Regions from separate parts of the Streptosporangium amethystogenes subsp. fukuiense genome, predicted to be linked through region 2. Evidence: riboswitches for the same ligand, from Rfam matches in the RefSeq annotation. Region 2 holds a riboswitch; each other region holds the start of a gene.
What was found. A riboswitch is a leader RNA that binds a small molecule or an ion and turns the genes downstream of it on or off. The one in region 2 is predicted to bind cyclic di-AMP.
Positions count from the first base shown of each region.

Region 1: another riboswitch for cyclic di-AMP. It lies ahead of ACFQVD_RS40300 (C40 family peptidase); the one in region 2 lies ahead of ACFQVD_RS17620 (C40 family peptidase).
Region 3: another riboswitch for cyclic di-AMP. It lies ahead of ACFQVD_RS43630 (coiled-coil domain-containing protein); the one in region 2 lies ahead of ACFQVD_RS17620 (C40 family peptidase).
Region 4: another riboswitch for cyclic di-AMP. It lies ahead of ACFQVD_RS42435 (hypothetical protein); the one in region 2 lies ahead of ACFQVD_RS17620 (C40 family peptidase).

Region 1 covers NZ_JBHTEE010000001.1:9,086,459-9,094,023, reverse strand. Annotated here, with positions in the region: gene cimA (citramalate synthase) at 1-1,379, opposite strand, end outside; gene ACFQVD_RS40320 (O-methyltransferase) at 1,657-2,310, shown strand; gene ACFQVD_RS40315 (Uma2 family endonuclease) at 2,413-3,003, shown strand; gene ACFQVD_RS40310 (branched-chain amino acid aminotransferase) at 3,208-4,302, opposite strand; gene ACFQVD_RS40305 (3-isopropylmalate dehydrogenase) at 4,475-5,521, opposite strand; cyclic di-AMP (ydaO/yuaA leader) riboswitch at 5,663-5,893, shown strand; gene ACFQVD_RS40300 (C40 family peptidase) at 5,908-6,477, shown strand; gene serA (phosphoglycerate dehydrogenase) at 6,947-7,565, opposite strand, start outside.
Region 2 covers NZ_JBHTEE010000001.1:4,166,901-4,174,465, reverse strand. Annotated here, with positions in the region: gene ACFQVD_RS17625 (class I SAM-dependent methyltransferase) at 1-525, shown strand, start outside; cyclic di-AMP (ydaO/yuaA leader) riboswitch at 868-1,027, shown strand; gene ACFQVD_RS17620 (C40 family peptidase) at 1,110-1,652, shown strand; gene ACFQVD_RS17615 (hypothetical protein) at 1,845-2,684, shown strand; gene ACFQVD_RS17610 (M48 family metallopeptidase) at 2,895-4,172, shown strand; gene ACFQVD_RS17605 (glycosyltransferase family 4 protein) at 4,169-5,293, shown strand; gene ACFQVD_RS17600 (AMP-dependent synthetase/ligase) at 5,294-7,087, opposite strand; gene ACFQVD_RS17595 (metallophosphoesterase family protein) at 7,286-7,565, shown strand, end outside.
Region 3 covers NZ_JBHTEE010000001.1:9,824,841-9,832,405, reverse strand. Annotated here, with positions in the region: gene ACFQVD_RS43660 (choice-of-anchor I family protein) at 1-1,029, opposite strand, end outside; gene ACFQVD_RS43655 (TIGR03086 family metal-binding protein) at 1,215-1,799, shown strand; gene ACFQVD_RS43650 (50S ribosomal protein bL37) at 1,840-1,917, opposite strand; gene ACFQVD_RS43645 (HD domain-containing protein) at 2,175-2,771, shown strand; gene ACFQVD_RS43640 (DeoR/GlpR family DNA-binding transcription regulator) at 2,858-3,658, shown strand; gene galT (galactose-1-phosphate uridylyltransferase) at 3,655-4,734, shown strand; cyclic di-AMP (ydaO/yuaA leader) riboswitch at 4,807-4,943, shown strand; gene ACFQVD_RS43630 (coiled-coil domain-containing protein) at 4,998-5,921, shown strand; gene ACFQVD_RS43625 (VWA domain-containing protein) at 5,967-7,022, opposite strand; gene ACFQVD_RS43620 (VWA domain-containing protein) at 7,023-7,565, opposite strand, start outside.
Region 4 covers NZ_JBHTEE010000001.1:9,569,709-9,577,273, forward strand. Annotated here, with positions in the region: gene ACFQVD_RS42420 (DUF6493 family protein) at 1-2,297, shown strand, start outside; gene ACFQVD_RS42425 (sugar kinase) at 2,321-3,265, opposite strand; gene ACFQVD_RS42430 (DUF4253 domain-containing protein) at 3,721-4,467, shown strand; cyclic di-AMP (ydaO/yuaA leader) riboswitch at 4,811-4,961, shown strand; gene ACFQVD_RS42435 (hypothetical protein) at 5,193-6,161, shown strand; gene ACFQVD_RS42440 (hypothetical protein) at 6,289-6,660, opposite strand; gene ACFQVD_RS42445 (roadblock/LC7 domain-containing protein) at 6,673-7,059, opposite strand; gene ACFQVD_RS42450 (hypothetical protein) at 7,121-7,565, opposite strand, start outside.

The sequences.
Region 1 (7,565 bases), 4.9 Mb from region 2:
TCGACCCCCGCCAGCTCGGGGTAGAGCCGCTCAAGTCCCTGCCGTACGGCCCGGTCGAGGGCGTTGACCGGGCCGTTGCCCTCGCCGGTGGCGACGATCCGCTCGCCCTTGGCGTGCAGCTTCACGGTGGCCTCGCTGACGACCTCGCCGCCGCGGGTCCGCTCGACGATCACCCGCCAGGACTCGACCTGGAAGTGGCGCCTGCGCTCGCCCGCGACGGTGTCGCGGAGCAGCAGTTCGAAGGAGGCGTCGGCGGCCTCGAAGGTGTAGCCCTTCGACTCCATCTCCTTGACCCGCGTCACCAGCTCCCGCGAGGTGTCGGCAGCCAGCTCGTAGCCCAGCTCGCGGCCCTTGAGCTCGACCGAGGCGCGTCCGGCCATGTCGGAGACGAGCATCCGCATGTCGTTGCCGACCTCGGCGGGGTCGATGTGCTGGTAGAGGTTGGGGTCGACCTTGATCGCGCTGGCGTGCAGCCCGGCCTTGTGCGCGAAGGCGGAGACCCCGACGTAGGGGGCGTGGGAGTTGGGGGTGACGTTGGTGACCTCGGTGATCGCGTGGGCGATCCTGGTCATGTCGGCCAGCGACTCCCTCGGCACCAGCTCGAACCCCCGCTTGAGCTGCAGGTTGGCCACGACCGTGAACAGGTTGGCGTTGCCCGAGCGCTCCCCGTATCCGTTGGCGCAGCCCTGCACGTGCGTCGCGCCCGCCCGCACCGCGGCCAGGGAGTTGGCGACCGCGCAGCCGGTGTCGTCGTGGCAGTGGATGCCGATCCTGGCGGACGTGCCGACGGCGGCCTGCACGACCTCGGCCAGCTCGTCGGGGAGCATGCCCCCGTTGGTGTCGCAGAGCGCGACGACCGAGGCCCCCGCCTCGGCGGCGGTGCGCAGCACCTCCAGCGCGTACGCCGGGTTGGACTTGTAGCCGTCGAAGAAGTGCTCGGCGTCGAGGAAGACCCGCTGCCCCTCCGTGTGCAGGTGGGAGACCGTGTCGCGGATCATCGCGAGGTTCTCCTCCAGGGTGGTGCGGAGGGCCAGTTGCACGTGCCGGTCGTGACTCTTGGCGACAAGGGTCACGACCGGCGCGCCGGATTCGCGCAGCGCGGCCACCAACGGGTCGTCGGCTGCCTTCACACCTGCCCGGCGGGTCGCGCCGAACGCGGCGAGCTGCGCGTGCTTCAGGTCGAGCTCTGTTTGAGCTCGCCGGAAGAACTCTGTGTCCTTGGGATTGGCCCCCGGCCAGCCACCCTCGATGAAACCGACGCCCAGGCCGTCCAGGTGACGCGCGATGGCCAGCTTGTCGGCCACCGTGAGGTTGAGCCCCTCCTGCTGGGCCCCGTCACGGAGGGTCGTGTCGTACACGTGGAAGCGGTCGTCGGCCATGTCGTTCTCCTTCGCGGTTCGATGATTCGCCGCGCGCTCATTCGGCTTCGAGAAACAAAAAAACCCCTCACGGACGTGAGAGGTCTGCGCGCTGGCGGTGTCCCTTTTCAGCCAGCGCGCCTGCCGATAATGAGCAGACCGTAGAACATGATGCTCTGGAGTCTGCCACACGCTGACAGCATCTGACACATCGATCTTAGGATTCGAGACTCGCGACCTGCCGACACGGCTCGGCTTCACCCCCCGCGACCATCTCCCACCGACCAGAATGGGGCTCATGAAGGCGACCTATCTCGACCCCGCCGTGGGGCAGTATCTGCTCGCGCACACCACCCTGCCCGACGACGTCCTCGACGCACTCGCCGTCGAGACCCGCGAGCTGACCGGCGACAGCGCGGGAATGCAGATCTCTCCCGACCAGGGGCGGTTCCTCACCATGATCGCCCAGATCGGCGGCGCCAGGAACGCGGTGGAGGTGGGCACCTTCACCGGCTACTCCTCCATCTGCCTCGCCCGCGGGCTCGCCCCCGGCGGCGGGCTCACCTGCTTCGACGTGAGCGAGGAGTGGACCGCGATCGCCCGGAGATACTGGGAGAAGACACAGGTCTCGGACCGCATCGAGCTGAGGATCGGCCCGGCGGCCGAGCGGCTGCACGAGCTCCCCGAGCATCCCGCGGTGGATCTGGCGTTCATCGACGCCGACAAGGTCAACTATCCCGTCTACTACGAGATCCTGATGTCGCGGCTGGCCCCCGGCGGGGTGATCCTCGTCGACAACACGCTGTGGAGCGGCCACGTCGCCGATCCCGCCAGGGACGACGAGACGGTCAGGCACATCCGCGAGTTCAACGACATGGTCAGCGCCGACGTGCGGGTCACCTCGATCATGCTCCCCATCGCCGACGGCCTCACCATGATTCGAAAGCACTGACGAGAACTTTTCCGAATCCGGGGCGGGCGGGAATCTTTCCGATTACTTTAAGCGATGTGGCAAACACGTTGCGCCCACCTGTACGGAGGGAAGGATGACCACATGGCCAAGACCTTGGACCGTCGCGAGGCAAAGCCCATGTCCGCCAACCACCAGGAGCTCGAACGGCACTATCAGAAGACCTGCGATCAGTGGCCTGACCGCAAGGTCGAAATCATCAACGGCCGGATCGTGGTGAGGGAGTTGCCCACACTCAACCACGCCAAGAGCATTCTGCAGTTGCTGATTCAGCTCATCCCGTTCGCCACGGAACAGGGCTGGCATCCCGTATACGACGTCAAGATCTTCTTGGGCGTCCAGAAAGATCGTTACCGACCCGACCTTCTCGTTCTCCCGAAGTTTCCCCGTATGTGGGACGACGAGAACGTTTACGCCGAGGAGGCCCTTCTCGTCGTGGAAGTCGTGTCTCCCAGCAGCCGAGACGACGACCATGTCACCAAGCCCCAGAACTGCGCGATCGCGGGTGTCCCGCTCTATCTGGTGATCGACGCCACTCAGAACCTCGTCCGATTGCTCAGCCATCCCGGGGAGAGGGGCTACCAGCAGCAGCACCAGGTAATCATCGGAGAACCACTTGAGTTGCCCGCACCGTGGAATCTCACGATCGACACCGGCAAGCTGAGCGAAGGATAGGCCCGCTCACGGAGGAGGCCCGGCCAGTCGGAGGCCGGACCTTCTCCCGGGGGCCATCGCGGTGACCGACCGTAAACGTGTTGACCGGGTCTCTTCGCACCCTTGGCGGCACCTGTGAGGCGACGTCGCAGTTCAGATGCCGGATGAGAGCCAGGATCGCGGGTGACCGCCCGGATCGACCGAGGCCGTACCCGAAACGCGGGACTAGCAGATCTTGTGGACCCAGTTGTGCGGGTCCGGGCGGGAACCGTACTGGATGCCCACCAGCTCCTCGCGGATCCTCCCGGTGACCGGCCCCTGGGTGCCGTCACCGATCGTCCAGGCGCGGTCGGCGCCCTTGACCGAGCCGACCGGGGTGACCACCGCGGCGGTGCCGCAGGCGAAGACCTCGGTGAGCTCGCCCGACTCGCAGCCCCGCTGCCACTCCTCGATCGACAGCCGCCCCTCCTCCGCCCGCAGGCCGAGGTCGGCGGCCAGGGCGAGGATCGAGTCGCGGGTGATGCCCGGCAGCAGCGTGCCGGTGAGCGCCGGGGTCAGCAGGCGGTCGCCGTAGACGAAGAACAGGTTCATCCCGCCCATCTCCTCGACGTAGCGGTGCTCGCTCGCGTCCAGCCAGACCACCTGGTCACAGCCCTGCTCGACGGCCTGGCGCTGGGCCACGAAGGCCGCGGCGTAGTTGCCGCCGCACTTGGCGAAGCCGGTGCCACCGGGGGCCGCGCGGGTGTACTCGGTGGAGAGCCAGACGCTGACCGCCTGCCCGCCGCCGAAGTAGGCCGCCGCCGGAGAGGCGATCACCATGTACTTGTAGGTCCTGGAAGGGTAGTTGACCCCGAGCGCCGGCTGCGTGGCGATCATGAAGGGGCGCAGGTAGAGGCTGTGTCCGGGCGTGGTCGGCACCCACTCGCGGTCGGTCTGGACGAGCAGTTCCAGCGACTCGACGAACGTCTCCTCGGGCAGCTCGGGCATGGCCATCCGCAGTGCGGAGGTGTTGAAGCGGGCGGCGTTGGCCTCGGGGCGGAACGTCACGATCGCACCGTTCTGCTGGCGGTACGCCTTCATGCCCTCGAAGAGCTCCTGCGCGTAGTGGAAGACCGCGGTCGCGGGATCGAGGCTGAGCGGGCCGTACGGCATGAGCCGGGCGTCGTGCCAGCCCTCGCCCTCGGTGTAGTCGATCGAGATCATGTGGTCGGTGAAGACCTGGCCGAACCCCGGAGCCGCCATTACCTGCTCGCGCTCGGCCGCGGTGCGCGCGTGGTCGGAGAGCTGCACGTCGAAGCTGAGCTTCTGAGCGGTGGTCATGACGCGGATCCTTACCTTGGTGTCTGGCTTACCCTTGGGTCCATTGTGCGTTGGACCGGGTAACGGGAAACTACTGCATCCATGCCGAAAACCGGCAGTGCGTGGGAAACAAAAACGCGCCCGGCGGCTCGGAGGAGCCGCCAGGCGCGTCGGGGTCGAGGGGGCGGCTTCCTCAGCCGGCTACTCGCGCGGTGATGTCGTCACCGATCTCCTGGGTGGTCCGGCCAGCCCAGCCGGCCAGCCGCTCGAGCAGGTCGTCGGCGACGGCCTGCTCGACCCGGGCCGCCTCGTCGGCCAGGCCCAGGTGGTCCAGGAGCATGGCGACCGACAGGATCGTGGCGGTCGGGTCGGCCTTGCCCTGGCCCGCGATGTCCGGGGCGCTGCCGTGCACCGGTTCGAACATGCTCGGCGCGGTGCGGTCGGGGTTGACGTTGCCGCTGGCCGCCAGGCCGATGCCGCCGGCGATCGCCGCGCCGATGTCGGTGAGGATGTCACCGAAGAGGTTGTCGGTGACGATCACGTCGAAGCGCTCCGGCTGGCTGACGAAGAACATCGAGGCCGCGTCGACGTGGCAGTAGTCGGTCTGGACCTCGGGGTACTCCACGCTGATCCGGTCGAACGTGCGGGCCCAGAGGTCACCGGCGTAGGTGAGCACGTTGGTCTTGTGGACCAGCGTCAGCTTCTTGCGGGGGCGGGCCACCGCCTTCTCGAAGGCGTAGCGCACCACGCGCTCGACACCGTAGGCGGTGTTCAGCGACTCCTGGGTGGCGATCTCGTGCGGCGTGCCGCGGCGCATGACCCCTCCGGCACCGGCGTATGGGCCCTCGGTGCCCTCCCGGACGACGATCATGTCGATGTCCTCGGGGCGGGCCTTGCCCAGCGGCGTCTCGACGCCGGGGAAGAGCTTGACCGGGCGGAGGTTCACATAGTGGTCGAGCTGGAAGCGGAGCTTGAGCAGCAGGTCGCGCTCCAGGATGCCCGGGGGCACGCTGGGGTCGCCGACCGCGCCGAGCAGGATCGCGTCGTATCCGCGTAGCTCGTCGAGCAGCGGGTCGGGCAGGGTCTCACCGGTCTCGTGGTAGCGCTTGGCCCCGAGGTCGTACGTGGTGGTCTCCACCTTGGTGCCGACCGCTTCGAGGACCTTCAGGCCCTCGGTGACGACCTCGACTCCGATCCCGTCCCCGGGGATGACCGCCAGGCGAATGTTACGCGAATCCATGCAGGCACCTTACCTGTCCGTCTCGGTGATCGAACACCGATCTCACCCTTCGGACGTGTCCGCACGTCCGCCCGTGTGATCACTTTGTCCTTTTTTGCTCCCTATTGACCGTTTCGTGAGGTTTCGTTATCGTCCTCCCCATTCACATTGATGCCTAATCCGTACGGACCATCCCCCTACCGGCCCGTACGGAGCCGGGGAACCACTTTTTTCGGGATCCACCGGGCCCCCGGGAACCTCGCTCCGCCCCGGAGCGCGTTCCCGGCTGCCATCACGGGATTCCTTGGGGCGAATCGGTGCGCTTTCGCGCCGTAGGGCGGCCTCCACGCCCGAGCCCGACAGCTCACCCGGCCGGCCTTATGGAAGGAATCATCCTGTCCGGCAAGATGTACTCTCGCGTCCTGTCCCTCCTCGTCTCAGGCGCCGCGGTGTTCGCGGCCTCGGCCATGGCGCCGACGGCGGCACTGGCCGCCTCCCCTCTCCCCTCCCCCGAGGCTCCCACGCTCGGCACCGTCAGGTTGAAGGCGGCACTGAAGAGCGCGGCCCCCAAGCCCGCCTGGCAGACGGCCGTCAAGTGGGCCATGTCCAAGCGCGGCACGCCCTACGTCTGGGGTGGCACCGGCAACGGCGGCTTCGACTGCTCGGGCCTGATGCTCCGCGCCTACGGCGCCGCCGGGATCAAGCTGCCCCGTGTCACCAACGACCAGTACGCCGCCTTCTCCAAGAAGATCGCCTGGAAGGACCTCAAGGCCGGTGACCTGGCCTTCTTCAGCGGTCTCGGCCATGTCGGCATGATCACCAGGCCCGGCTACATGGTCCACGCCCCGCGGAGCGGCGACGTGGTCAAGGAGGAGAAGCTCAGCGCCTGGCGCCGGTCCTCCTTCGTCGGCGCGGTGCGCCCCGATCCGCAGGGGGTCAGGTTGACCGAGCAGATCAAACTAGCGACCGACGGATGAGACACGCCGGCTGATCGGCCGAGGGAACCCCGTCGGCGCCGGGAACCGGTTCAGCGGATGGGAGAACCACCGTTGTCCCGGCGGTCCAGGGCGGTCTGGAGCGCCTCGGCGGCCTCGTCCTTGACCTCTTCGGCGTGGTTCCAGGGATACATGTCGTACATGGCGAATCTCGTCTCGGTCGGATGCGAGCAGGGCGATGGTCGAGACTCCGATCAGGGCTCCGACCAGGCCTGATGTCACGGGTCCGGATCACGGACCGGTGATCTGGGCGTGGCACCGGAGAGTCGCCGGCCCACCCCTGTCAGACCCCGTCGCGGCAGGTTGGGACCTGGCGCATTTCATCTCAGGCTACCTGGCGGCCGGAACGCCGTCTCGCCCGGCGTACACACTTCTCACATATCGAGACGAAAGGTGGCCGTCGCCCCGCGGTGCGGGGCGACGGCCACCTCGGTGAATCCTTTGCCTGCCGCTAGTCGGCCAGGTCGACCGAGCGGCCGCTGTCGGCGCCGATCTCCGCGCCGATCTGGTCGATCACGTCGGCCGGGATGGCGGTGTCGACGGTGAGCGCGATGAGGGCCTTGCCGCCCTTGACGTCCCGGGCCACCTGCATCGAGGCGATGTTGATCGAGTGGTCGCCGAGGATGCGGCCGACCACGCCGACGACGCCGGGGCGGTCGGTGTAGGTGAAGAACGACAGGTGGTCGGTCGGCTCGATCTCCATCTGGTAGCCGTTGACCTCGACGATCTTCGTGATCTGCCTCGGACCCGACAGGGTGCCGGAGACCGAGACCGCGCGGCCGTCGGCGAGGACGCCGCGGACCGTCACCACGTTGCGCCAGTCGGGGCTCTCCGCGCTGGTGACCAGCTCGACCGAGACGCCGCGGTCCTTGGCCAGCAGCGGGGCGTTGACGTAGGTGACGGAGTCCTCGACCACGTCCGTGAAGACACCCTTGAGCGCGGCCAGCTCCAGCACGCGGACGTCGTGGGCGGCGATCTCGCCGCGCACCTCGACGTCGAGCTTGGTGGCGACCTCGCCCGCGAGGGCCGTGAACACCCGGCCGAGCTTCTCGGCCAGCGGCAGACCCGGC
Region 2 (7,565 bases):
GGGACGGGGCAGTTCGCCCTGGCCGCGGCGCGGCGGTTCCGGCGGGTGGTGGCGGTTGACGTCTCCCCGGCGATGCACGACTTCCTGACCGTCCGGGCCGCCGAGGACGGCCTGGCCAACATCGAGTGCGTGCGGGCGGGTTTTCTCTCCTACGAGCACGCGGGGCCACCCGCGGACGCGGTCTACACCCGTCACGCCCTTCATCAGCTCCCCGACTTCTGGAAGGCGGTCGCGCTCGACCGCATCGCGCGGATCGTACGGCCCGGGGGCGTCCTGCGCCTGCGCGACCTGATCTTCGATTTCCGGCCGGCCGAGGCCGGCGCCGTGCTCGGCCGCTGGCTCGACGGCGCGGCCGACGATCCCGCGCTGGGCTACACCCGCGAGGACTACGCCGAGCATCTGCGCACCGAGTACAGCACCTTCCGATGGCTTCTCGAACCGATGCTCGACGCAGCCGGGTTCGAGATCGTCCAGGCGGACTTCAGGGAATCGATCTACGGCGCCTACACGTGCGTCCGGCGCTGACGCGTGCTCGGCGGCGGGGGAGGGCCCCTCACGGCTTCAACCGTGAATGATGGTAAATGTGATGAACATTACAGAAATCGTGATTTGTCGGGTGTGATTCCAGAGGTGTGACGAGGGTCATATCTCAATAGCATAAATGGCCATTAAGCAGGGGTAACGGGAAGATCACGAACGCTTGTCGATCTTCTTGTTTGGCGAATGCTTTGCCGAAAGTTGGAGATCGGGGTAACTTCTGGCCTCGCGACGTGCAAGCCATGCCGTCGCGGTGAATGTCGGTCTTCGGGCCGGTGTCCCTATAGAAATCCAACCGGCCGCCGCTCCCCCGTCGGGGGCGGACCTCATCGCGGCGGCCCGCCGAATCCACGCAGCCAGGAGGCATGGAACCGGGGACCCAAAAGGCCCGAGACAACGTGGCCAGGGGTGAATCAGCGCATTTGCGCCGTAGGGCATCTTCCCAGCCCGAACCCGTCAGCTAACCCGGTAGGCATCAGTGGAAGCACCAAGGAGAAATCCTGTCTACCACCCCGTGTAACACCCGTCTGTCGCGCCTTTTCCGCCTTTCCCTCGGCGGTATCGCCCTCACCTTGACCGCCTCAGCCGGAGCGGTCACCCTGGGGTCGACGGCGGCCGGAGCGACGACGGACAGCACCCCTGAGATCCTGGTCAACACCGCGGCCGGAGTCTCCGAGCAGACCGATCGGGCTGCGCACAAGGCCAAGGCCGGTACCAAGGTCAAGACCAAGATGAGCAGGGTGGCCCTGCAGAAGGTTCGGGCCCGCAAGGCCGTTTCGACGGCCAAGAAGCAGATCGGCGATCCGTACCGGTGGGGTGCCTCCGGTCCCGGCGCGTTCGACTGCTCGGGGCTCGTCAAATACGCCTGGCGCAAGGCGGGCGTGTCCATCCCCCGGATCACGCACAGCCAGTACCGGGCGATCAGGAAGAAGGTCTCGTGGAGCCACCTGCGCCCCGGTGACCTGATGTTCTTCAGTGGAAAGGGCCACGTCGGCATGTATGTCGGCAAGGGCAGGATGGTCCACTCGCCGAGCAGCGGCAAGACGGTCCGGATCGTGAAGCTGGAGGGGTACTACAGGTCATCCTTCGCCGGAGCGGTCCGGCCCGGAGCCTGACCCGGGCAAGGGGCGCCGGCCCCGTTCCTCACATGTGGAGGGGCGGGGCCGCTCCGTTTCCGGTAGGGGCCGCGAGCGTGCCGCCCAGGCGGATCCGCGCCTCCGGCAAGGAGCGTCGCGATGCCGGTCGATCGACGGCCCCCGGCCCGGAGGCCGGAGCACCGGCCGGCATTCCGATAACATCGACTCGTTATGTCCGTCCCGAAGGGGCGCCGCACCGTGCTCGCCGGGATGCTGGCGCTGATGAGCGTGGGCCCGTCGGCCGGGACGGGACCTCTCCTGGCCGGAGCCGGCCCGCTTCCTCACGATCCTCTCCAGCGCGCCGGAGAACTCCCCGTCGGCCTTCGAGACCTGTGGCCCGGCGCCGCCGTCGTCGTCCGGGGTGAGCACTCCCTCGTGATCGGCCACGACCTCGCGCCCGCCGTCCTGCGGGACCTGGCCGCCAGGGCCGACCGGGCCCGTCGCGCGGTCGCGGCGATCTGGGGGCCGGTCCGAGCGGTGATCCTGTTCCCCGCCACCGATGCCGAGGCCGCGGCACTCGCCGGAGCGGAGAGCACCCGGGGCCTGGCCGCGATGGCGACCGCGGACCGGGTGATCGTCCTGCCTTCGGGCTACGCGAGGCTCACCATGACCGGCAGGGACGTGGTGATCACGCACGAGCTGGTGCACGTGGCCACCGGCGCGACCCGCGGCGGCCGGGTGCCGATGTGGCTGTCGGAGGGCTTCGCCGACTACGTCGGCTACCGCGATGCCGGAATCCCGGTACGGACGGCCGCCGCCGAGCTGGCCGCCGAGGTGCGCGCCGGAGTCCTGCCCGCCCGTCTCCCGGGCCCCGCCGACTTCGCCCCCGGCGCTCCGCGGCTCGCACAGGCGTACGAGGAGGCCTGGCTCGCCTGCCGGTTCATCGCGGAGCGCTTCGGTGAGAAGGCCCTGGTGAGGCTCTACGGTGGCGATGTCACCGACACGCTCGGCCTGTCGCCCGCCCAACTCACCGTGGCGTGGCGTGACTATCTCGGAGAGGAACTCGCCTGACATCCTTGTGTCCTTCCCGGTCCAGGCCCCACCTGGCGGATCTCGCCGTGGCGAGGAGCGGTCGGCGGGTGCCTCGCAGGGCGCGGGAGGGAGCCGCGGCGTGCCGCGGTGACCGGTGACGACACGGCGAGGCGCCGTCCGGCCGACCGCGGCAGGCGGAGGATCCAAAGGACGGGGCCCAGGGTTCGGGCTCCACGCTGGAGGTGTTTGATGACGCTGAGCACGACGGACGCGCCCTCGGGTGTGCGGTCGGCGGGGTGGGCGCTGGCCGCGCTGGGGGTGGTCACCCTGGCGGTCGTGGCGGTCGCCACGCCCTGGCGGGCGCTGCCCGCGGGAACCCCGGCGGTCGTCCCCGATCCGGGCCGCGACTTCACGGCCGAGCAGATCGCCAGGTCCGAGGCGTTCGACAGACTGGTCAGCGTACCGGGTTACCTCTCCCTCGGCCTGACGCTGGTGGTGGCGGGGGTGCTGGTGGGCACCCCGCTGGGCGCCCGGCTCGTCGGCCGGCTGCGGGGGCCGTGGTGGCTGCGGGTGCTGCTCGGCGTGCTGGTGTTTTCGGTGGCCGTCGCGATGCTGCGCTGGCCGCTGGGGATGTGGTCGGAGACCTACCTGCGCGACTTCGGGTTGTCCACCCAGACCTGGCCGACCTGGACCGTCGACCGGATCAAGAGCCTGGGCGTCGGCACCGCGCTGACCGCGATCATGGTTCTGGCGGTGGTCGCGCTGGCGCGGCGCTACCGGCGCTGGTGGATCCCGGCGGCGGCCGGCGCGTTCGCACTGACGGTGGCGGCCTCCTTCGCCTACCCGGTGCTCATCGAGCCGATCTTCAACGACTTCAGGCCGATGGAGGCCGGACGACTCCGCGACGACCTGCTCGCCATGGCCGCCAGGGACGGCGTGCCGGTGGAGGACGTGCTCGTCGCCGACGCCTCCCGGCGGACCACCGCGCTCAACGCCTACGTCTCCGGATTCGGCGCGACCCGCAGGATCGTCGTCTACGACACGCTGCTCCGGGCGCCCGCCGACGAGGTCGAGCTGGTGGTCGCGCACGAGCTCGGTCACGCCAAGGCGGGCGACGTGCTCTCCGGTACGCTCGTCGGAGCCCTGGGCGCGGCGTTCGGGGCGTGCCTGCTCTACGTGGTGACCTCGGCGGGGGTCGTGCGGCGTCGCGCGGGGATCTCCTCCATCGGTGACCCGAGGGCGGTGGGTTTGGTCATGGGGTTGCTCAGCCTGGCCGCGGTGCTGTCAGGACCGGCGCAGAACCTGGTGAGCCGGCACATCGAGGCCCGTGCGGACGTCCACGCGCTGGACCTGACCAGGGATCCGGCGACGTTCGCCGCCATGCAGAAACGGCTGGCGGTCACCAACATCTCGGATCTGTCGCCCGACCTCGTGGAGTACGTGCTCTACGCCTCGCATCCCACCGCGCCGCAGCGCATCGCGCTGGCGCGCTCCTGGGCCCGGCTGAACGGTCTCTCCGAGCCATGAGGCGCACGCTGGTGGTCACGAACGACTTCCCGCCTCGCGCCGGGGGGATCCAGTCCTTCGTGTACGGTCTCATCGCCCGCCGCCCGCCCGGCTCCGTCGTCGTCTACGCCCCCCGATGGCCCGACAGCGAGGACTTCGACCTGCGGCAGCCCTACCCCGTGGTGCGGCACCCCACCTCGTTGATGCTGCCCACCCCCGCCGTCGCCCGCCGGGCGGCCGCACTGGTCGCCGAGTTCGGGTGCGAGACCGTGGTCTTCGGGGCGGCGGCGCCGCTCGGGCTGCTCGCGCCCAGGATGCGCGAGGCCGGGGTCCGCCGCGTCGTCATGGTCACCCACGGCCACGAGGCGGGCTGGACGGCGCTCCCGGTCGGCCGCCGGGTGCTCGCCAGAATCGGCGCGCACGCCGACGTGGTCACCTACCTGGGGGAGTACACCCGGCGGCGGCTGGTCAGGGTGATACCCGGGGACAAGCTGGTGCGGCTCGCGCCCGGCGTCGACACCGAGGTGTTCGCGCCCGGGGCCGGGAGAGAGCGGGTGCGCGCGGCGCTCGGACTGGGAGAGCGGCCGGTGGTGCTCTGCCTGTCCAGGCTGGTGCCGCGCAAGGGCCAGGACACGCTGCTGCGGGCCTGGCCCGGTGTGCTGCGGGACGTTCCCGACGCGATGCTCCTGATCGTCGGCGGTGGCCCGTACCGCAGGACCCTGGAACGGCTGGCCAGGCCGATGAACGGCTCGGTCCAGATCACCGGCCCCGTGCCGGAGGCCGCGCTGCCCGGCTATCTGGCAGCGGGAGACGTGTTCGCCATGCCGTGCCGTACCCGCCTGGGCGGTATCGACGTGGAGGGGCTCGGCATCGTCTATCTGGAGGCGTCCGCCAGCGGACTGCCCGTGGTGGCGGGCTCCTCGGGCGGTGCCCCCGACGCCGTGCTACGCGGGCAGACCGGCCTGGTCGTCGACGGCACCCGCCCGGACGAGGTCACGGCGGCCCTGGTCGACCTGCTCAAGGACCGGGCCGGGGCGCGTGCCATGGGTGAACGCGGGCGCGAGTGGGTCGCGCGCGAGTGGAGCTGGGATCTCGCCGCCTCCCGCTTCGCCCGCGTTCTGGAGTCCGTGGAGACCCCCTGACTAGCCGTAGAGGGACTCGACCTGCTTGGCGAAGTCGCGCATCACGACGGCGCGCTTGACCTTGAGGGTCGGGGTGAGGTGCCCGCTCTCCTCGCTGATGTCGACGTCGAGCACCGTGAACTTCTTGATCTGCTCGGCCCTGGAGACGAACTTGTTGGCGTTGTCCACGGCCTTCTGCACCTCGGCGACGATGGCCGGGTCGGAGCTGAGGGCGGCGAGGTCCGCGTCCGTCCTGCCGTTGGCGGCCTTCCACTGCTCCAGGGCCTCGGTGTCGAGCGTGATGAGGGCCGCGACGAACGGCCTGTCGTCGCCGACCACCATCGCCTGGCTGATCAGCGGGTGGGCGCGGATGTGGTCCTCCATCGGGGCCGGGGCGACGTTCTTGCCCGCGGCGGTGACGAGGATCTCCTTCTGGCGGCCGGTGATGCGCAGGTAGCCGTCCCCGTCCAGCTCGCCGACGTCGCCGGTGTGGAACCAGCCGTCCTTGTCGATCGCCACGGCGGTGGCCTCGTCGTTGTTCCAGTAGCCCTCGAAGACGTGGCGGCCCTTGACGAGCACCTCGCCGTGCTCGCCGATGCCGATGGTGACGCCGGGGAACGGCTTGCCGACGGTGCCGATCTTGTTGGCCCCCGGCAGGTTGACCGAGGAGGGCGCCGAGGTCTCGGTCAGGCCCCAGCCCTCAAGCACCTCGATGCCCACGCCGCGGAAGAAGTGGCCGAGCCGCTCGCCCAGGGCGGAGCCGCCGGACACGGCCGCCGTCAGCCTGCCGCCGGTCGCGGCGCGCAGCTTGCCGTAGACGAGCCTGTCGAACAGGGCGTGCTTCAGCCTCAGGCCCAGCCCCGCGCCGCCGGTGGACTCCGCCCTGCTCCAGGCGATGGCGGTCTCCGCCGCGGCGTGGAAGATCTTCCCCTTGCCGTCGGCGGTGGCCTTCTGCTCGGCGGCGTTGTAGACCTTCTCGAACACGCGGGGCACGCCCAGCAGGAACGTGGGCTTGAAGGCCTGCAGGTCGGGGCCGACGTTCTTCATGTTGGGAGTGTGCGCGAGGACCGTGCCCGTCTCGATCAGCACGATCTCGATGATGCGGGCGAAGACGTGCGCGAGCGGCAGGAAGAGCAGGGCCGCCCTGTCGTCCACGGTGAAGAGGCGCTCCAGCGGGCCGTGCGCGACGTTCCTGGCGGTGAACAGCAGGTTGTCATGGGTCAGCCGGCAGCCCTTGGGCCGGCCGGTGGTGCCCGAGGTGTAGACGATGGTGGCCAGGTCGGCGATGCCGCGGCCGGCCCTGCGCTCGGCGAGCGTGTCGTCGCCGACCTCGGCGCCGAGCGCGGTCAGCTCGTCCAGGGCACCGCCCTCGATGCGCCAGACGTCCTTGAGGCCGGGCAGCTCCGAGATGCCCTCGCGGACCGTCTCCTCGTTCGAGTCCAGCTCGACGAAGACGGCCTTCGCGCCGCTGTCGGAGATGATCCAGGAGACCTGGTCGGCCGAGGAGGACTCGTAGATCGGCACGCTGACCGCGCCCGCGGCCCAGATCGCGTAGTCGATCACGGTCCACTCGTAGCGGGTGCGCGACATCAGCGCCACCCGGTCGCCGGGTTCGACGCCGGCCGCGATCAGGCCCTTGGCCACTTCCGCGACCTGGTCGCGGAACTCGCGGGCGGTGACGGCGGCCCAGTCGTCGCCGACCTTGCGGCGCAGGGCGACGGCGCCCGGCTCCTCTTCGGCGCGCCGGAACACCGTGTCGGTCAGGTTGGCGGAGGCGGGGACATCCACCAGCACGGGGACGCTGTACTCACGCACGGATCACTCCTGGAGACGCACGGATCGATGGGCTGCCTGGAAGCTATCGCGATAAGTTACGCATGAGTAAATTCGTCACCCAGGCGTTATCAACGGGAATTTCACCGTACCAACTGCTCTCGTCTGGAGTGGTTGGCCGCGCCGTCGTGTGAGGTTTGTTACTTATGCCGGTATTTGCGGGTGGTTAGGATGTCCGGCATGCGGGTTCATGTCGTCAGCGATGTACACGGGAGAGCTGACGCGCTGGCCCGCGCGGGAGAGGGCGCCGACGCCCTGATCTGCCTGGGGGACCTGATCCTGTTCGTCGACTACGACGACCACTCCCAGGGCATCTTCGCCGAGCTCTTCGGGGCGGAGCGGGCGGCGGAGTTCATCGCGCTGCGGACGGCCAAGCGGTTCGAGGAGGCGCGGGCGATGTCCTCGGCGCTCTGGGCGTCGCTGGAGGGTGGCCCGCGCGAGCACATCGAGCGCTCCGTCA
Region 3 (7,565 bases), 5.7 Mb from region 2:
GCCGAGCTCGCCGTCCTTCTTGAGGTTCTCCGCGTCGGGCATCGCGAGGTTCAGCGACTTCACCCTGACCTCGTCGGCGTGGCAGCCCCAGTCACGCCCGTCGCCCTCGTTCGCGGTGACCAGGTAGGTGCGTCCGCGGTCGCGGAAGTGCGCGATCCCGTCGGGCTGGTAGAGGCCCCTCACCGGCCTGGGCCTGATGTCGATCCTCCCGTCCCTGTCCGAGGCGTCGAAACCGCTCTTCGACCAGTCCTTCAGGCCCAGCGGGACGACGTCGCGGACCTCCACCCGCTTCAGGTCGACGATCGCGAGCGCGTTGTTCTCCTGGAGGGTGACGTAGGCGGTGTCACCGTCGACGGTGACGTACTCGGGTTCCAGGTCCTGGGCGGCGGTGGCCCCGGGACCGGTGATCCGCACCCCATCGCCCCGCAGCCGCTCGGCGTCGAACCTCTGGAACCCCGCGGTCCGCACCGTCCAGCGCTTCAGATCGACGACGCTCACCGAGCCCTCGGGGTCGACCTTCTCCCCCTCACAGTAGGAGGACGGCTCGCCCTCGTTGGCCACGACCACCCGGTGCCCGTCGGGGGTGAAGGTCACCATGTCGGGCAGCGCGCCGACGGTCACCTGCCTGAGCCTCTTCCCGCTCCGGGCGTCGAAGAAGGCGACGGTGCCCGGGTCGGTCTTGACCGCGGCCTGCTGGGCGACGGCGACCAGACCGTCGCGTACCGCGACGCTGTTGGCCCCGGGGGTGGCCAGGGTGGCGACCTTGCGAGGCTTGCGCGGGTCGCGGATGTCGAGCACGTCAACGGTGCCGGCCTGCGCGTTCACGACGAACACCCGGCGGGTCTTGGCGTCGTACGCGGTGATCTCCGAGGCACCGGCGGCGACGGTGCCGGTGGCGTGGCGGCCGAGGAAGGTCAGTTCGACGCCTCGGGGGCCGGATTCGGCGGCGGCCGGGGTCCCGGCCGCGGGCAGCAGGATCAGGCCGGTGGCCGCGGCGACGGCCGCTCGGGTGAAGGTCGTGGTGCGCATAGAAGAGATCCTCACGCCATGTCGTGACTCTTCCCTGACGCCGAGATGACCGGGAGATGAAGCGGTCCGGTCGGATGCGCCGCCGGACGTGCCGGTCATGTCCGTTGACGCGATGACTACTGGCGGGCCAGGGGTTACGGTCAAGATGAGGGCCGGGAGAGAACCCGGGAGGGTATCGGGAGGGCATGATGACCATCGACGTACCCGAGGCTTACCGTCGCGCGCTGGACGACTTCGGCGCTCTCGTCCACCGCATCGGCCCCGACCAGTGGGAGAATCCGACACCGTGCGTCGACTGGGACGTGCGCTCCCTCGTCAACCACGTGGTCGGCGAGAACCTGTGGGCTCCCGAGCTGCTGGCCGGACGGACCCACGCGGAGATCGGCGACGTCTTCGAGGGCGACCTGCTCGGCGACGACCCCATCAAGGCGTTCGACACCTCGGCCGTGCCCGCCGTCCAGGCGGCGATCGATCACCGGGTCCTCGACCGCGTCGTCCACCTGCCCTTCGGCGACGTGCCCGGCCGGGAGTACATCACCGAACTGTTCGCCGACGCCCTCATCCACACCTGGGACCTGGCCCGCGCCATCGGTGCCGACGAGCGGCTCGACCCGGAGTTGGTCACCGCCTGCGCCACCTGGTTCGCCGACGCGGGCTTCGGTTACCGGCAGGCCGCCGTCGGGGAGCATCAGGCCGGAGAGCACCGGAAGGTGCCCTCCGAGACCGACGCGCAGGCCCGGCTGCTGGCCTCCTGGGGCCGCCGCGCGTGACCGCCCGTCTCCGTGTGCTCGGCCTCTGTGGTCGGTACGGCTAGCGAGCGGTCGGCCGTTTGCCGTGGTTGGCCTTGTTCTTCTTACGGGCCTTGCCCTTACGTGATCTTCTGGCCATGCCGACCACCCCTTCCCTGAGGTCCTTCCAGGTCCCGCGAGCGCAGGCCTCCGTGGTTCCGGACCCGTACGGGACTCGATGTCACCGGTTCAGACCTTCACGTTCCTCCTGCGACGCCCGGCGCGCAAGGCCCGAACCGCGATCCACCCCGCTCCGGTGAGTGCGTTGCCCCAACCTTGACGATCAGCGCCTCCCGCGGGTGCGTCCGCATCGAACCCGAGGACCCTTCTTTCCGGCCAGGTCCTAGGCTCGCCCTCATGCGCGAGAAGCTGATGGCCCGCTGGCGGTCCCTGGCCGGTCCCGAGGCCGAACCCCTGGGCCGTGAACTGATCACCCGGTACGACGAGCCGCACCGCAGGTATCACACCGTCACCCACCTGGAGGCCGTGCTCACCCACATCGACACCCTGGCCTCTCATGCCGAGCACCCGGACCTGGTACGGCTGGCGGCCTGGTTCCACGACGCCGTCTACGACCCACGGCGCGGCGACAACGAGGAGCGGAGCGCCATCCTGGCCGAGCGCGCGCTGCCGGAGACGGGGCTCTCCCCCGAGGCGGTGGCCACGGTCGCCCGGCTGGTCAGGCTGACCGTCACGCACGCCCCCGCACCGGGCGACGCGGACGGGGCCGTGCTGTCCGACGCGGACCTGGCGATCCTGGGCGCGGTGCCGGAGGTCTACGCCGCCTACGCGGCCGCCGTGCGCGAGGAGTACGCCTTCGTGCCCGACGACGCTTTCAGGTCCGGCAGGGCCGCGGTGCTGCGCTCGCTGCTCGACCTTCCGGCGATCTTCCACATCGCCGATCTGGAGGAGGCGGCACGGGCGAACATCATGGCGGAGCTTGAGCGGCTGTGAGCGGGCGACCACCACAATTCAACAGTATTTCCCGATACTCGCCGTGGTATTTTGGTGGAATCTGGTGAATTAAAGGGAGTGAGTCAATGCTCGCCCAGCAGCGGCAGCAGGCGATCCTGGAGAGGGTGCGGAGCAGGGGCGGGGTCAGGGTCGCCGATCTCGTCCGGGAGCTCGGCGTGTCCGACATGACGATCCGGCGCGACCTTGAGGTGCTCTCCGAGCGCGGGCTGGTGGAGAAGGTCCACGGTGGCGCCACCGCCGCCGGGTCCGGCTCGACCGAGGAACCGGGCTTCGCCGCCAAGTCGGCGCGCCAGCAGGCGGAGAAGGAGACGATCGCCCGGCGGGCCGCCCGGCTCGTCCGGCCCGCCACCGCCATCGCACTCTCCGCGGGAACCACGACCTGGACGCTCGCCCACCATGTGACCGACGTGCCCGAGCTGACCGTGATCACCAACTCGATCCGGATCGCCGACGTCTTCCACCGCTCCCCCAGGGCCGACCGCACGGTCGTGCTCACCGGCGGGGTCCGCACCCCCTCCGACGCGCTGGTCGGCCCGGTCGCGGTCACGGCGATCCGGGGGCTCCACGTCGACACCCTCTTCCTCGGCGTGCACGGGATGAGCGCCAGAGCCGGGTTCACCACACCCAACCTGCTGGAGGCCGAGACCAACCGCGAACTGGTCGCCTCCGCGCACCGCCTGGTGGTGCTCGCCGACCACACCAAGTGGGGCACGGTCGGCATCAGCACGATCGCCGAGCTGGCCCAGGCCCACGTCGTGGTCACCGACTCCGGCCTGACGGGGGAGGCCCGCGAGGAGCTCGCCGCCTCGGTGGGAGAGCTGATCATCACAGAACCGCAGCAGGAGAGCGAGAGCGTCGGCCGATGAAGCGTACGATCACCCACCTGGCCGACGGCCGGGAGCTGTTCTACTTCGACCACCGCGACGACGCCGACCGCGGGGCGGTCGACAGGCGCGACCTGCCGCCCCGCCCCACCGCCTCCGAGCTGCGCTACGACCCGCTGACCGAGGAGTGGATCGCGGTGGCCGGACACCGCCAGGGCCGCACCTTCCTGCCTCCGGCCAGCGAGTGCCCGCTCTGCCCCTCCACCTCCGGCAACCTCACCGAGATCCCCTCCGCCGCCTACGACGTGGCGGTCTTCGAGAACAGGTTCCCCTCGTTCTCCACCCGTCTGGGGGACTATCAGCAGGTCGGCGGGTTGAGTGAGGTCCGCCCCGGGATCGGCCGCTGTGAGGTGGTCTGCTTCACCGCCGAGCACGACTCCTCGTTCGCGATGCTCCCCCCCGAGCAGGTGGAGCTGGTCATGGAGGCCTGGATCGACCGTACGGCGGAGTTGTCGGCGATGCCGGGCGTGGAGCAGGTGTTCTGTTTCGAGAACCGGGGAGCCGAGATCGGCATCACCCTGCTCCACCCGCACGGCCAGATCTACGCGTACCCCTACGTGACCCCGCGCACCAGGCTGACCCTCGGGGCGGCCGGGCGCCACCGGGAGCGGACCGGCGGCAACCTGTTCGCCGACGTGCTCGCCGCGGAGCGGGAGGCCGGGACCCGGGTGGTGGCCTCGAACGAGCACTGGACGGCGTTCGTCCCGGCCGCGGCCCGCTGGCCGGTGGAGGTTCACCTCTACCCCCACCGGCAGGTCCCCGATCTGGTCGGGCTGGAGCCCGCGGAGCGCGCGGCGTTCGGACCGCTCTACACCGACGTGCTCCGCCGCCTCGACGGACTGTTCGGCGTGCCGATGCCCTACATCGCGGCCTGGCACCAGGCGCCGGTCAACACCGGTCGCGACCTGTCGTACGCGCACATGGAGCTGTTCAGCATCCGCCGCGCGCCGAACAAGCTGAAATATCTCGCCGGCTCCGAGTCGGCCATGGGCGCCTTCGTGAACGACGTGCTACCCGAGGAGGCAGCACACCTTCTGCGCTCTGTTGTCACGAACTGATCACCAATTGGTCTCGTCTTGAAGTCGCGTGACCCTGTGTTTACCACTACTATCCTTCCCACATCGGCTGCAACAGCCGATATGCCTAATCCCAGGCGCATCGCCCGGGAGCCGGGGAACCACCGCACCTGGGGTGAAACCACTTCGGTGGAAGGGCGTTCTCCAGCCCGAACCCGTCAGCTAACCCGGTAGGCGGAAGGAGAGGAGAGTTCGTGGCGGCCCCGTCCCCCACGTTCCGTCGGCATGCGGCTCTGGCCCTTTGTTTGAGCCTGATCGCCACGTTCACCCTCGGCGCCCCCACCGCGGGAAGCGCGGAGCCCAAGCCGACCGAGGCCAAGCTCCGCGCCGAGCTGGCCAAACTCGGCAAGAAGGTCGACTCGCTGATCGAAGCCTACGCGGCCAAGCGCGAGTCCCTCAAGAAGGCGCAGAAGGCCGAGGCCGTCGCCAAGCAGAACCTGGCCAGGGCCGAGGACCTCTACGCCAGGGCGGAAAAACAGGTCGACTCCATAGTCCAGCTCCGTTACCAGAGCAGCACCGGCGGCCTGCCCGCGCTGCTGTTCGCCGACGACATGGGGGGAGCCGCGGTGATGGAGCAGCTCACCGCCCAGCAGAGCGCCCACCTGCAGGGTTTCGCCGAGAGCCTCGAACGCAGGAAGAGGGCGACCGAGACGGCCGCCAAGCTCACCGACGACATCGGTAAGGAGGCCAGAGAGATGCAGACCCAACGCGACGAGGTCGAAGACGTGATCAAGGACATCAAGAACAAGCTCGACCAGCTCGCCCCCGTCGGCTCCGGCCGCCGCGCCGATGGCAGCTGGGCCCCGCAACTCCCCACCGGCGCCGACAACATCACCGATCGGACCCGGATCATGCGTGAGGCCGTCAAGAGACGCTTCGACCTCCCGTACTCGGTCGGTTGCTACCGGTCCGCGAACGACGGCGGCGAGCACCCCCTCGGCCGCGCCTGCGACTTCATGATGAGCACCGGCGGCACGATGCCCTCGGCCGCCAATCTCCGGCTCGGCGACGAGATCGCCGCCTGGGCCATCAAGAACAAGGCCAAGCTCGGGGTGAAGTACGTGATCTGGCGCCAGCGCATCAACCACGGCTCCGGCTGGAGAACCATGTCCAACCGCGGCGGCATCACCGCCAACCACTACGACCACCCGCACATCTCGATGTACTAGCGCCGTCCCCGCGGGGACCGCTGAGGCGTTGCGGCCACAGGTACGTCAGCGGGTCGGTGTCCGGGGGCGATTCCACCAGAGGGAGAGGGACAGGGCCGCGGTGATGAGGGCGGCGCCGCCGGCGGCGAAGGCGGGGGCCGTGTCGACCTGTTGCCGGATGACGGTGAAGCTGCCGGGGAGGGCGTCGAGGGCGCTCTGGAGCTGGTCGGCGTTCTCAGCGCGGTGGTAGGAGCCGCCGGTGCTCTGGGCTATCCGCTTGAGTGCGGGCTCGTCGATGACACGGGGGTTGCGGCCCCTGTCGAATCCGCCGCGACCGCCGAAGCCGCCGCCCCAGCCGCCGAATCCGCGGCCGTCGAACTGTGAGTTGTCACAGACCATCGGGGCCGGGTTCGTGGTGCCGAAGCCGATGGTGAAGACACGGACGCGGCGCAGAGCCGCCTCCTGGGCGGCGAGCTGCGGGTCGACGCCCTGGGTGTTGGCGCCGTCGGTGAGCACGACGATCGCGGCACCGGCGTAGCCTGGCCCGCCGCCGGGGTTCGCCCCGGTGGAGGCGACCGACGGGTCGACCTCCGCGATCGCGTCGATCGAGGTGAGCACGGCCTGCCCGATCGCGGTGCCCCGGGACACGGTGAGGCCGTCCAGCGCCTCGATCAGCGAGTCGGTGTCGTCGGTGGGCGGGACGAGCAGACCCGCGGTGCCCGCGAAGGTGACCAGGCCGATGCGCGGCCCGCCCCGCTGCGACTCGATGAACTCGGCGGCGGCTTTCCTCGCGGCGGTGATGCGGTTGGGGTCGACGTCCGTGGAGCACATGGAGCCGGAGGTGTCGAAGGCGAGCAGGATCGTCGCCGACGTCTGTGGCACCGGGACCGACGCCTGTGGTCGCGCGGCCCCGACCGCGAGCAGCGCGAGTCCGGCTACGAACAGTGCCGCGGGGATCTTCCGCGTCCAGCGCGTACGGCCGGGCAGGGCGCTGCGTACGAGCGCGATCGAGGTGACGCGCACAGCGGCCCGCCGGCGGCGGCGCCGCGCCCACTCGCGGATCGCGAAGATCAGCGGGATGACCAGGATGGACAGCAGTGCCCACGGCCACGAGAACGACATTCAGATCACCCGTCCGGACCGGAGCACGGTGAGCGCCGCGCCCGCGGTGAGCAGCGCGAGGGCGAGCCCGATCAGCCCGCCGGCGAGGGGCAGCGGCTCGTCGGAGACGGTGAGCCGCAGGTCGATCGTGTCGGCGATCCCGTCGAGCCGCGCGGTGTCGGAGGCGGGGTGGTAGGCGCCGCCGGTGGTCTGCGCGATCAAGGTGAGGGTGTCCTCCTCGAGCGAGGTCCGCAGGTGGTAACCGTCGACCCGCACCGTCGCCCCGGCGGTGGTGCCGACCCCGACGGTGTGGATGTGGACGCCCGCCCGCTGGGCCACGGTGGCGGCGCGCTCGACGTCCGCGCCCTGGTTCTGGCCGTCGGAGAACATCACGATCGTCGCCGACGGCCAGTAGCCGATGTCGGGGGCGGCGCCGTCGCGGCCGACGGCCACCTGCCTGCCGGTGATCGCCGACAGCGAGGCCGTGATGGCCGTCCCCAGCGAGGTGCCGCCAGTGATCTTCAGCCGGTCGATGGCCTTGAGCGCGACGGAGTGGTCGGCGTC
Region 4 (7,565 bases), 5.4 Mb from region 2:
CGCTGCGCGAGGAGCGGGCCGACCCGCTCGCGGCCGAGTCGTGGCTGGGCGCGCTGCGCACCCTGGCCGCCGAGGGAAGGGTGAGCCGGGAGGCGTTGCTGAAGGGCTGCGTGGGCCGGTTCCTGCGCGGGGGCGGCGCGACCGACCTGCGGTTCTTCGCCCGCCTGCACGAGCTGCTCGAACCGTCTCCCGCCGAGGTGGCCTCCCGCGCCGGTGACTACCTGCGGCTGCTGCCGACGGCGCCGGGGCCGGTGGCCGAACTGTCGTTCAGGCACCTGCGTCACCTGGACTCCCTCTCCGGGGACAACGCGGCCGGCCTCGACCCCGACGACGTGAGCGAGGCCCTGTCCGGCCTGCTGTTCCGCGCGGAGAGCGGGCTGGTCAAGGCCGGGCTGGCCTGGCTGGACCGGCTCCTCCAGCGGGAGCCGGAACGGGCCGACGAACTGTCGCCGGCTCTGGCGTTGGCGCTCGGCCACGAGGCGCCCGCCGTCCAGGAGCGGGCCGTGCGCCTGCTGGTCGGGCACGCGGCGGCCTTCGGCCCGCTCGGTGCCGAGACCGTACGGGACGCCTCCGGGCAGCTTCCGGCCGGCCTGTCCAACAGGTTGGTCGCGGTCTTCGGCGGAGATCTCCAGGAGGAACCCGAGCCCGAGCCGGAGCCGGAGGAGCCCTTCGTCCCCGCCGAGATCCCCGAACCGCCGCCCGCCACGGTGTTCCCGGTGCCGCGGACGCCCCGGCAGGTGGCCGCCCTGTTCGGGAAGAAGGACTGGGCCGAGGCCGAGGGATTCCTCGGAGGGTTCGTCCGCCTCGCCGCCGGAGATCCCACTGGGCTCCGGGACGCGCTGGCGGCACGTTCCGAGAGGCCGCCGACGCAAGGCGACTGGACGAGTCCCGAGTGCTGGGGCGCCGCGATCGTGGCGGAGTTCGTCGATCCCGGCGCGGAGCTCCCGGAGCCCGGGGCCGGGCTCGGCCTCCCCACCGACCTGCGGCCGGAGTCGCCGTCGGAGTCACTGTCAGAGTCACTGTCGGAGTCACTGTGGGCGAGGCTTCCCGGCCGGGATGAGGTCTGCGCGCCGGAGTGGCTCGTGCTGCGCCGCCACGCGGAGATCCTCGACGCTCTCAAGGAGGGCGTCCTGCCGCCGCTGCTGCTGGCCACGCCCACCCTCTCCACCGGCCACCTCGACCCGGTGGAGCTGGTCGCCAGGATCGAGGAACTGGAGCGGACGGGTGTGGAACCGCTTCCGGCCGATCTGGCGCAGGCGCTGCTCCGGCTGCCCAGGGAGGCCGATCCCGTCGCGGTGACGCGGGCCGCCGCGCTGACCTCGGCGGCCGGGCGCGAGGCCGCCCGCTGGCTGGCGGGGAACGGGTTGCCCGATCCGGTGGTGACCGTCCGCCGGTTCTGCTCTCCCAGTGCGAAGCCGGACTGGGGGCTCGAGGAGGATCCGGCCGGGCACTGGCTCGACGAGCGCGAGCCGCAGGGGGCTCTTGAAGCATGGCAGACCCTGGCGGTGGCCTCCATCACGCCGAGCGACAGCACGGTGACCGGCAGCACGATGACCGACAGCGCGCCGAGTGACATCACCCCGAGCGACCGCGCGGACGAGGAGGCGGGAACGTCGGCCGGTGAGCGGACGGTCCGTGCCGCGGCGTCGCTGATCGCCGGACTCCTGGTCTCGCCGCCCCGGTTCCTGGAGGAGGGACGCGGCCATCACGGCAGGTTGATCGGCTGGTGGCCGGGGGTCATGCCGTCCCACCGCGAGGTGATCGCCGCGCACATGGTCCCGCTCAGGTTCCGCAGCGACTGGACCGGTGGCCTCGTCGACGGGCCGCGGCTCACCGACCTCGCGTGCGCGCGGGGACCGGTCGGGCAGGCGACCGCCCTGCTGCTGGTGGAACGGCTCGCCCTGAGCATGTCGGTGTACCGGCGCCGGGCCGTGCAGTACCTCCTGGCCACCGGTGACCTGCCCGCCACCCGGATGGGCACGGAGTTCGGGGAGCGGATACGCCGGGCCTGGCTCTCGATCTTCAGGTTCCGGACGATCATGGAGGACGCGGTCTGCGTGGGCACCCACCGCGAGGCGTGGGCCATGATCGCCGCCGCCCTGCCCGGTCTGCTGGCCGTCTCGGGCGGGCGGCCCTCCAAGGAACTGGTCGGTTTCCTGGCCTTCGCCCGGCGGGTGGCCCGGCGGGCGAAGGCGACCGGCGAGATCCCCGAGGTCACGGCGGTCGCCGGGCGCAAGGGTTCCACCCAGGTCATCCGCGAGTGCCGCGCCCTGCGCGACCTGCTCTCCGCGCAGTGACAGCCGGACGGCGTCGTTCTCGATCAGCGGCTGACCCCGTCGGACGGGCGGAGCAGGTCGAGGTCGGCACGGCGGGGGAGGCTCTCCCAGTCGCCGTCGGCGGTCACCGCGAAGGCCCCGGCGGCCGAGGCGGTGGCGAGGCGCCGCTCGGAGGTGGCCCCGGCGAGGGTCTCGGCGATCCAGCCGGCGGCGAAGGCGTCCCCGGCGCCCACCGGGTCGAGCTCGGCGACCCGGTGGGGCTCCGCGTGCCGTACGGTGCCGTCGGAGAGCTCGATCGCGCCGAGGGCGCCGCGTTTGATGAGGACGTGGCGCGGGCCGAGGTCCGACAGGGTGCGGGCCAGGGCGAGCGGGTCGTCGCCCTCGACGATCAACCTGGCCTCGGCCTCGGTGGCGAACAGGACGTCCACGGCGGCGACGGTCTCGCGCAGCGCGGCGGACGCCTCGGCGGGTGTCCACAGGGCACGGCGGTAGTTGATGTCCATCGACACGGTCGCGCCCGCGTCGCGGGCCTCGGCGATCGCGGCCCGCACCGCCTCGGCGGCCGACGCCGACAGCGCGAGGGTGATGCCGGTGACGTGCAGCACGCGTGCCGAGCGGATCAGCGAGACGTCCAGGTCGGCGGGGCGGAGCCGGGACCCGGCGCTCGCCGAGCGGTAGTAGCGCACGTCGACCACCTCGGACGTACGCCTGCTCTTGATCATCAGGCCGGTGGGCGCCTCGGGGTCGACCAGCATCCCCCGCACGTCGACGCCCTCGCCGGCCAGCGTCGAGCGGAGCAGTTCCCCGAACTCGTCGGCGCCCACCCTGCCGATCCAGGCCGCGCGCCCGCCGAGGCGGCAGACGCCGATGGCCACGTTGGACTCCGCGCCACCCACGCCGAGCCCGAAGTCGCGGGCGTGCCTGAGCGGGCCGGTGCGCCGCGCGCTGAACAGCGCCATGCTCTCGCCGAGCGTTACCAGGTCGGTCATCGGAAAACGTCTCCTCGGTAGGTGGGCGGGCCGTGCCCGGCTCGACCGATCAGCGGGTGGAGGCCCGGTCGACCGGCGTGTCCCCATAGTGGTGATCAACGGCAAAATAGGCGAGTACGGTCCCCGATGGCCACTGTGCGGCACGACGTTCGCGGAGCGGAAAAGGAGAGAGACCGGCCGGGTCCGGTTTCCCGGGCCGTCGTGTGGCGCGACGTGCGCGGAGTGAAGAAGGGGTGAGACCCGCCAGGCTCCGTTCTCTCCCGTACCGATAATTTTTGCCTGGACCAGGGCAGAACTGTCCCTCGGGATGGTTGACAGGCCAAAATTGGTCCGTGGTCAGGATCGGATCGGTAGGAATGAGCGATTGCGAGGGTGGGAGGCTTCCGCCAGTTCTGGGCCAGTTGTTCGCTGACGGGGCCGACGGGAGCAGCGGGGGAGAGGGCCGGAGGCTCTCGGTGGACCTGCCACCGGGTGACGTGGTGTGGCCCGACCCCGGTTACGCTCAGCTCTCCTTTCGTCGCCGTCCGGCGTTCTGGCTCAGTGAGGTGGCGGTCTCCGGCGAGTACTGGGCACGGCTGCGGGCGCAGCACGAGCACTCCGGCCTGTGGCCGGTGCTGCTGGAGGACTCGGTGCAGCCCTGGTCGGCCGGTCAGATCGCCCCGGACACCGCCGTCGAGATCGACAACTACCACGCGGCCGCCTTCATGGCCGAGGTCTGGTCCGACTGGATCGCCAAGGCGCACGTCGACCAGCTCGAAATCCTCGACCCCTTCGGAGTCGAATGTCCTGGTCCGGCCCCGGCGGGAAGGCTCGCCGCCGATCCCGGCGTGGTCGCCGACTGGTACGCCGGCCTGGTGGCCGAGCGCCGGACCCCGCTCGGGCTCGTCGCGGTCGAGCGCGGGGCCGACGCCCTCGCCGTGATGGGCTGGCAGGGCGCCCTGAACCACAACGAGTGGATGGTCCCGCTCGCGGCGGTGGTGCGGAGCTGGGAGGACAGGTTCGGGGTGCGGCTGGTCGGGATGGGGTTCAACACCCTCGACCTCAGCGTCGCCGCGCCCCCGACGACCTCGGAGCACGCCCTGCACGTCGCCGCGGAGCACTGGACGTTCTGCCCGGACAGCATCATCCAGGGCGCGGGGACCCTCGTCGACTACGCCGAGCAGATCAAGGGCAGGAACGCCTGGTCGTTCTGGTGGGACTGAGCTCGCCCCCGGAGGCGCGGCTTCCGGCGATGCGCGTCTTTGGCGGTGGTCCACTGTCTCTCCGGGCGTGAAAGGGCTTCGAGTGCGGACGACCCTCGGGCGACCGGGCTCCCCGCGGGGGCGGAAAGGTCTCGGATGCGGGGCTCCGGGGGCGAAACCCGGGATCGGCAAGACGTTCTCGCTGGTAGGGCGGCTGTTGGTGGGACGGGGTCTCCAGTGGGGCTTTCTTGAAGCTTGCAGGTAGATCTTCTGGGGTTTTCATGGCATTTGCTTTGCTTTGTCCGATTTCGGCGGGTAGTGTCCACGGATATCGGTTGGCGACCTGCCCTTCACAAGAGGGAGCGGCCGGCCGACGTCGAATCCCATCGGCCCCCAGGGGCCAGGGAACCGGGGAACCACTTTCCTGGGGTGAATCCGCTGCGAACGTGCGGCGGTAGGGCAACTCCACCGCCCGAACCCGTCAGCTAACCCGGTAGACGAGCTGGAGAGGAGATCCCCCTCATGGATCACCGCGTCACCACGTCGGTGCCCGCCCTGCCCGTGCCGACCACCTGAACCTCGTCCTTTCCTTCGCCGCGCCTGATCGCGGCGTCTGGACCGTGCTCCGCGTGACGACCCGCTGATCTCGCCACGCCACTTTTCCGAAGAGCGCGTCCCCGCCAGTGCACCTCTTGCCGTGTGTCGCAGCTGGTTGTCCCGTTCCCTCGCGAAAGAGCCCATTCTTCATGCGTCTTCCTTTCGGCCTGCCCGAGAACGGCCTGCCCAAGAGCCTCCCGTACAAGAACCGCCTCGCCACCGCCGCCCTCGTCGGTGCCGGCCTGCTCGTCTCCGGCGGCGTCGTCTCCGCGCTGCCCGCCTCCCCCGCGGCCGCCGCCCCCGCCTCCGTCGCCTCCCCCGGAGCGGACACCGAGCCGGTCGCCAACGGGGTCGTGCTCCTCCAGGGCTCGACCAGGGCCTCCTACTTCTGGGACGACTCCTCGGGCAGGGCCGGCGACACCGGTCTGCCGGCCAGTGGCAAGCCGATGCAGAAGGGCATGATCGCCAGCCCGAGCTGGCCCCTGTTCACCGAGGGCTACGTCGTCTACAAGGGCAAGAAGGCCAAGTTCTTCGTCGGTGACCGCGGTCCCGGCGTGCCCTCCAATTCGGGCGTCATGATCGACCTCGACGCCAAGACCTTCGCCGACCTGACCGGCGGCCGGTTCAACCCCGCCACGCTCGGCGTGGACGGCAACGGCGGCATGGGCCACATCGACGTCAAGTACGTGGTCACCAAGTGGGGGGACGGCGTGGGCAAGAAGAACCACCCCGTGGCGTTCTCCACCGGTGCCTGGCGTTACCGGGACGCGAACCCGGCGAAGCCCCCGCAGACGGCCCTGGTCAAGGCCGAGCGGTCCAAGAAGTCCGTGAAGACCCAGCAGGCGATCCAGACGTTCGCCAAGCCCAAGATCATGTCCGAGCCCCTCACCGCGCCCGAGGCGATCATCGCCGCCAAGCCGCTCGCCCTGTCCGGCGCCGCCGGGGCCGCCGAGCAGGAGGTCCGGGACCTGGGCGCCACCGCCCCGGTGGCGGCCGAGACCTCGACCGGTCCCTCCACGGCCGCCTCCCTGGCCCTGGCGGGAGTGCTCGCCGCGGGCGGCGGCACCTACCTGGTCGCCGGCCGTCTCCGCCGCAGGGCGGTCGCTGAGGAGAGTTGAGGTCCGGCGCGATCTCCGGCCCACCCCGCACCGACGCGATCGATGAGCTCACCGTCCCGGTGACGTCCGGGCGGTGAGCTCCTGTCGAGGCCCGTGCCCTTCCGCAAGGGCACGGGCCTCGGCAGGATCAGATCTCGAGTTTCTCCTCGATGCCGCGCAGGATGTGCCGCGCGAGCGCGAGGTTGGCCCGGTTCCGGTCGAGGGCCATGTAGATGAACAGGCCTTTGCCGCTCCGGCCGGAGAGCGGGCGGATCACGTGGTACTGCGTGCCGAGCGTGATGAGGATGTCCTCGATGCCGTCCTTGAGGCCGAGCGACTCCATGGTCCGCATCTTGGCCTTGACGACCTCGGTGTTGCCCGCGGCCGCCACCTGGAGGTCGAGATCCTTGGAGCCGCCGAGCGCGCCCAGCGCCATCCCGCTGTTGTAGTCGACGATGACCGCGCCGATGGCACCGTCGATCGCCATCATCTCCTTGAGAGAGATGTCCATGTTGCCCATTTCTGTCTCCGATCACTGGGTTATCGAGATACGCGAGGTGATGGCGGCCAACCTGGCCGCCGTCTTGCGGCCCTCCAGCCGGAGCAGCCCGAGATTGGTCCCCGGGCGTGCCAGGACTGTGAGGACGATCTTGGGTCCGGCGGCGTAGCAGGCCGTGTAGCCGTTGGTGCCGGAGATCAGCGTCTCCTCGAAGGTGCCCTTGCCGGCCATGTCGGTCATCCGGCGGCTGAGGGCCAGGAGCGCGGAGGAGAGCGCGCCGGTCTGCTCGGCGGCGATGTCACGGCCCAGATCGCTGGCCAGGGTCAGGCCGTCGACGCTGCACACGACGCTCCCGTCCACGTCCGGGATGCGCTCTCGCAGCAGCGCCATCTCCTGGCGTATCTCCTCACGCAGTTCCACCGGCACCCTCCTTCCGATCAGCTTCAGCGTCCGCAGCCTTATCGGCGGCATCGAACCAGGCTCAAGTCAGTGCCTCCAATGCGTTCCTGAGCCGGATGAGCAGGTTGACGTCGGTCGGGTCCCCGGTGGCTCCGGGGAGCGACGCGGGCGTCGCGAGGGAGCCCGTTCCGGCTGCCGGGATCTCCGAGGCCCCCCTCGTCCGTCTCGGCAGCGGGTCCTGCGCGGCGGGTGCGGCGGCCGCGTCGGGTTCCGGGACGCGCAGCAGCCCACGGGAGGCGAGCTGCCGTACGGCGAGCAGCACCGAGTACGCCGGGCGGCCCAGCCTGCGTGCCAGGTCGGCCGGGGTCGCCGTGGAGTCGGCGCCGACCAGTACCTCCCACTGCAGCGAGCTCAACACCACCCGCTGGGCGGCGATGCGCCTTCGCGGGATGACCGGGAGCGTGTCCAGCTCCGCGGACGGCCAGGTCTGTTCCAACTGAGCCTTCCTCCGCTTGCACTCCCGGAGC